2 regions of the Agrobacterium sp. GW821-FHT02D03 genome follow, and region 1 is predicted to be linked to the other one. Evidence: predicted binding sites of a transcription regulator. Region 1 holds the regulator's gene; the other holds the start of a gene.
The links. The regulator LexA, encoded in region 1, represses DNA repair genes until DNA is damaged. The targets are predictions, from matches to a motif close to TGTTCNNNNTGTGTTCNG.
Positions count from the first base shown of each region.

Region 1 (3,207 bases):
CAATCATGAAAGCGTGGTCGCGGCTTTCCATCTGGCACGGACCGGCAATCAGCGAAAACCGCTCCGTGTTGGAGAAGGCGACAGCGCCTTTGCCTTCGCCAGCGACCACTTTCAAATTGTTCTTCACAGTCATCTCATTCCTCACGACACATGCGCCGGACATCGCCGGCAACCGCTTAACTTGCGATGTTGCACAGGCATTAGCAGCAAGCGCGCCATGTGTCACGAGATGAGGGATGCTGCGGCCGGAGCACCGACCGCTTGCCCTTTAGCCGGCATTCGCCTTCCGCACGACATCGGGATTGGCCTCGGAAAATTGCACGAACGGCCCGACTGCGCGCACGGCGTCGGAAAATCCAGCACTTCCCTTCAGCCCTTCCAGTTCTTCAGGCTTGAAGCCTTGAGTCAGTAACATGCGATAGACGTTCTCGCTGTTCTCACCACCGGCGGAAACCCAAGTCGGTAGCGATGTCTCCCAGGCCTTCTTCTCGCGCTGGTTTCGATCGACGACGATGGCAAGCTTGATCAGTCCGCCGATCGGAATGGGAATACCGTTCACCGCAAGATCGGGGATGAAGCTCGCCGGATGAACGCCGCCAAGCGCGTGGTTCTTCAGGATCCGTGCACAGTTATTGTCGCGCGTCGGCTCCTTGTTCTGCGAAACGCGCTTCTGATTGAGCTGAACGATGAGCTTGCAATTGGCCATCGTCGTGTTCAGCAGCAGCCGGTCGTACTCCTTGCGCTTTAAAGCTTCCGGTGAATTGGGATCGAGGGTCTGGCAACCGGCCAGCGCAACCAGCATTCCGATAAGGGTAAATCTAACGAGCTTCATAAAAATGTCCCTGCCCCGAGAAGACGCTGCAAGGCAGCGCCGTAGAGCTATGATAACTTTGTTGATAATGCTTCGAATGGCTTGGCCTTCATCCCACAGGATGACCGGATCATGTGATCCTCGAAGCAGCTTGTAGATACCCGCAAAAATGAAATCATCAACCTGGAGAGGAAAAAGACGCGCAACACCGTAAAGAAGCTATAAACTTCTACCATTGCGCGGATAACAGGACTGCGAATTGATGAGGCGGAGACGTTTGCGGAATTTTAAGGGATTGCAGAACACATATGGAACATATAGTGTTCGTTCTGTATTTGTTTCGCGAATCTTCGCCACGTATTCCAAGGGTTTTCTTCATGCTCACGCGCAAACAGCAGGAACTGCTTCTTTTCATTCATGAGCGAATGAAAGAGTCCGGCGTGCCGCCATCTTTCGATGAGATGAAAGATGCCCTCGACCTTGCCTCGAAATCCGGCATCCATCGGCTGATTACCGCTCTGGAAGAACGTGGCTTCATCCGCCGCTTGCCGAACAGGGCAAGAGCCCTGGAAGTCATCAAGCTTCCGGAAGCCTATTCCGCACCCGCACAGAAGCCGCCGCGCGGCTTCTCGCCAAGCGTGATCGAGGGCAGCCTCGGAAAAGCCAAACCGCCTGAGTCGGCTCCTGCCCCGAAGCCAGCAAACGATCAGATCTCCTCCGCTGTCACCGTTCCTGTAATGGGGCGCATCGCCGCCGGTGTGCCGATCTCCGCTATTCAGAACAACACCCACGATGTTGCCGTACCCGTCGATATGTTGGGCACGGGCGAGCATTACGCGCTGGAGGTCAAGGGTGACTCGATGATCGAGGCTGGCATCTTCGATGGCGATACCGTCATCATTCGCAACGGCAGCACCGCCAACCCCGGCGATATCATCGTCGCACTGGTAGATGATGAAGAAGCCACCTTGAAGCGCTTCCGCCGCAAGGGTGCTTCCATCGCCCTGGAGGCCGCGAACCCAGCCTATGAAACCCGTATCTTCGGACCGGATCGGGTCAAGATTCAGGGCAAGCTGGTCGGCCTCATTCGTCGCTATCACTGAGCGGACGACAGTCGGCTCAGACTGGCTGCCCGTGCTCTTGCAGAGGCAAGACGCGCTGACATAGTTGGCAGATGCGGCGATGTTGGGCTGCCTCTGATCGCACCGAGGTTTCGACGCTGGTTCTCTTCGCCTTTGTCTTTCTCGTTATCCTCATTCTCGATCCGAGGGTGAGGAAAAGATTGGCGGATGGTCGGGTGCATGCCGATCATGGCCTTCGAACGGCGGCAATCTTTCAGTGCCACCGACAAGCGCCCTCGCCCGTCGCTTCTAAGTGCAGGACTCACAGACGCAGCTAATCCATGTTGCAGCTACCATCCGACAAGGTGGACAGTCTCACCGCCCCTTTTCCGTTCTGCCTGTCGATTCCCGGTCCCGCTCATATTGGCGCAATGCCGGGAAATCCGGCAGCCACGCCTCACGGCGGACCGTCCAAAGCTCGTAGGTCGGCTCGAACTGATCTGGTGAATCCAGGGAACCGAGATTGACCTCGATTTCGTCGTCGCTTTTTCCGAAGACCGGCGATCCGCAGTTGGGACAGAAGAAACGGCCATTATAGCTGCGTGTTTCTCCCTCGATGGTAACGGCATCCTGCGGGAAGATGGCGGATGCGTGGAAGAGCGCGCCGTGGTGTTTGCGACAGTCCATGCAGTGACAAATCCCGATACGGTAGGGCGCGCCGACCATCGAAAGCCTCACGCTGCCGCAGGCACAACCGCCAGATTTCATGTTCATCTCGATCGCTCCATTTGCTTGACGCCTTCCCATCAAACCGCGACGAACCGGTGAAGTTCATTCTGCTTCTGTTTCCGGACACGTGAGAACGGCGAACGCATCAATTCATATGATATCTGACATGACAGACTCGGCCTGTATGTCCTCTCGGTCATGCGTTAGGAGGATGGACAGAGAAACATACGCACCTACACGCATGGACGCTTTTGCTGATTGCATGCGATTCAAGCGGCGTATCACCAGAAGGAGACAACATGTACGATCTCTACATCGCCAACAAGAACTACTCCTCCTGGTCTCTCCGGCCGTGGGTTCTGATGCGCACATTGGAGATTTCCTTCAACGAGCATCTCGTCCCCTTCAATGATCCCGATCCCAAGAATGGCTTCAATCACTTCTCCCCCACCGGCAAGGTGCCTTGCCTTGTGGATGGCGATGTCACCATCTGGGACTCGCTTGCGATCATCGAATATCTGGCGGAACGGCATGATGGTGTTTGGGCTGAGGATGCCAAAGCGCGGGCTTGGTCGCGCTCGGCATCCGCGGAGATGCATTCCGGCT
Region 1 covers NZ_JBWKVN010000001.1:1,500,203-1,503,409, reverse strand. Annotated here, with positions in the region: gene kdsA (3-deoxy-8-phosphooctulonate synthase) at 1-133, opposite strand, end outside; gene AC07U5_RS07020 (hypothetical protein) at 269-832, opposite strand; gene lexA (transcriptional repressor LexA) at 1,189-1,914, shown strand; gene AC07U5_RS07010 (GFA family protein) at 2,248-2,646, opposite strand; gene AC07U5_RS07005 (glutathione S-transferase family protein) at 2,901-3,207, shown strand, end outside.

Region 2 (3,207 bases), 330 kb from region 1:
AAGACGCGTGCCGCGGTCGCTCTTCAGCCGCCAGTCCACATCGCTCGGTGCCACACTCGCCGTAAGAAGCGAACGCGCGGCATCGCGCCATTCGCCAAAATTGCCCCTGCCCTCCAGTTCGACCGCATACATCACAGCAACGACAACTGTTCCGGCGGCGGCGTGAACATGGCACGCAGGTCGGGTCGCTCGGTCAACTTGCCCGGCGTCCAGCCATCAGCGACGACAAACGCCTTCACCTTCTTCAGCGATACGCCGAAGCGCGCCAGATCTTCCAAGCGCAGCCTCCGAAAGCGACGGGAGGACAGAATGGAGTTTACCGTCTTCACGCCGAAACCAGGCACGCGCAGCAGCATCTCTCTCTCACCCGAATTGACATCGACAGGAAACTTCTGGCGGTTGCCGAGTGCCCAGGCGAGCTTGGGATCGATATCGAGATCAAGCATGCCGTTCTGCTGGGTCGAGGTAATCTCGCCGATGTCGAAGCCGTAGAACCGGTAAAGCCAATCGGCTTGATACAGCCTGTGCTCGCGCATCAAGGGCGGCTTGATGAGCGGCAGGTTCTTAGACGAGTCGGGAATGGGGCTGAAGGCGGAGTAATAGACACGCCGCAGGCCATAGCTTCCGTAAAGCCGCGCACTGGTCGAGAGAATCGTGCCGTCATCAGCGCCATCGGCACCGACAATCATCTGCGTGCTCTGCCCCGCCGGCGCAAAGGTCTTGACCCGCTTCGTCTTCAGCGTCGGCTCGCCCGCCTCCTCGATCTTCAGCCGGATATCCGCCATGGAGCGACGAATATTGCCGGGCTGCTTTTCCGGCGCGAACTTGCCAATTCCGCTATCGGTCGGGAGTTCGATATTGATTGAGAGACGATCGGCATAAAGCCCCGCTTCTTCGATCAGATGCGGCGATGCTTCAGGGATGGACTTCAGGTGGATATAACCCCGGAAGCCATGGGTGACGCGCAACTCCTTTGCTACGCGCACCAGTTCCTCCATCGTGTGGTCCGAAGAGCGAATGATGCCGGAAGAGAGGAACAGACCCTCGATGTAGTTTCGCCGGTAAAATTCCAGCGTCAGCCACACGACCTCTTCCACGGTAAAGCGTGCGCGCTCGACATTGCTCGACGAACGGTTGATGCAATAGGCACAATCATAGATGCAGAAATTGGTCAGAAGAATCTTTAAAAGCGAGATACAACGACCATCCGGCGCATAGGCATGGCAGATGCCAGAGCCCTCCGTCGACCCCAGCCCGCCGCTTTGCGCCGAGTTGCGTTTTGAGGTCCCGCTGGACGCGCAGGAGGCGTCATACTTCGCTGCATCGGAGAGAACTGCAAGCCGCTCTTTGATTGACTTCTTCATAGTATGTTCTCTATATGTTCCAATGACGAAAGTCAAATCACAAGCGGAGCACGTTGAAAATGCTTGTTTTTAACGGGCTTTTTAATTTGCTGGCATTTCAGGATGCTCTTCTGATATAGTCCGACAAATTGTGATTTTGACATGGTTCCGAAGTTTTGCTCCGGAACCTGTTTCTTTTTGTGTCTGCGACTACCGCGGTGCGAATGTGAAGGAATAAAAAGATGGTAGAAAAAGTACCGATGACCCAGGGCGGTTACGTCAAGTTGCAGGAAGAACTTCGCTGGCGTCAGCAGGAAGAGCGCCCGCGCATCATCGAGGCGATCGCTGAAGCGCGCGCCCATGGCGACCTGTCGGAAAATGCCGAGTATCACGCCGCCAAGGAAGCGCAGAGCCACAATGAAGGCCGCATCTCCGAGCTGGAAGATCTGACCGCGCGCGCCGAGATCATCGATCTCTCCAAGATGTCCGGTTCCAAGATCAAGTTTGGCGCCACCGTCAAGCTCATTGATGAAGACACCGATGAAGAAAAGACCTACCAGATCGTTGGCGATCAGGAAGCCGACGTGAAGGAAGGTCGCATTTCGATCTCCTCTCCCATTGCCCGCGCCCTGATCGGCAAGGAAGTCGGTGACAGCATTGAAGTGAATGCGCCTGGCGGCTCGCGCGGCTACGAGATCCTGTCCGTCAACTGGAACTGAAATCCCCCGCTCCTGTTGCGAGACTTCAAGACTTGCCCCATGTCGATCTGAGAGATGTCCGCGTCCTTGCGCCGAACTTCAAGCGCAGGCTCTCGGGCGTGACATCCACGATCATTCAGCTCGTGCCGGTGCAGAACCGGCTCGGGCAGAAGATCGCCGTGATCGGACCCGGCTTGCCCGAAAGCCTGCCATATGTGCGTTTCCGCGATCTCTGGCGGCTCTGGCAAAACGGCCCGTCAGGCAGACCGCGCGTCTGGCATGCGCGCCGCAATATCGAAATGCTACCGGCCATCATCATGCGCGACATCCTGCGCATGAAGCTGAAGATCGTCTTCACCTCCGCCTCGCAGCGCAAGCACACCGGCTGGACCAAATTTCTGATTTCCAGAATGGATGGCGTGATTGCCACCAATAGCCAGACGGCCTCCTATCTGGAGGTACCGAGCACGGTCATCATGCACGGCATCGACACCGATCGCTTCTCCCCGCCCGCCGATAAGGCTGAGGCAAAGGTCGCACGCGGCCTCGATCCTCAGCGCAAATATGCCGGCTGCTTCGGCCGTATACGGCATCAGAAGGGTACCGATCTCTTCGTTGACACGATGATCCGCGTTCTGCCAGACCACCCGCAATGGTCGGCCATCGTTGCCGGACGCGCGACAGGTCCGCATGTGGATTTCGAAAATGGCCTAAAGGAAAGAGTGCGCGCCGCAGGTCTTGCCGACCGCATCCTCTTCGTCGGAGAGCATACCAACATCAACGAATGGTACCGCGCGCTTGACCTGTTCATCGCCCCCCAGCGCTGGGAAGGATTTGGCCTCACCCCTCTGGAAGCGATGTCGACGGGTGTGCCCGTGATCGCAACGGATGTCGGCGCCTTTCCGGAATTGGTGCGTGAAGGCGAAACCGGCACCGTCATTGGCCGCGATAATCTCGAAGCAATGGTTGAAGCGACCTCTGGCTTCTTAAGCGATCCCGAGATGATTCAGCGTAGAAGTGCGGCTGCACGCCAGACTGCAGTGGAAAATTTCGCGCTCGAAGGTGAAGCCCGGTCTCTCGGCGCCATCTATGCGCACGTTTAGACAGCCGAGTATCGCTTTTCCGATCGCAATACCGGACCGTGCTATCGCGGCGTAAGCTGAGCC
Region 2 covers NZ_JBWKVN010000001.1:1,168,356-1,171,562, reverse strand. Annotated here, with positions in the region: gene AC07U5_RS05495 (UdgX family uracil-DNA binding protein) at 1-132, opposite strand, end outside; gene AC07U5_RS05490 (putative DNA modification/repair radical SAM protein) at 132-1,364, opposite strand; gene greA (transcription elongation factor GreA) at 1,586-2,062, shown strand; gene AC07U5_RS05480 (glycosyltransferase family 4 protein) at 2,095-3,144, shown strand.
Region 2: AC07U5_RS05490 (putative DNA modification/repair radical SAM protein) is a predicted target of LexA. The motif match lies at 1,369-1,386, and genes of this name have one in related genera.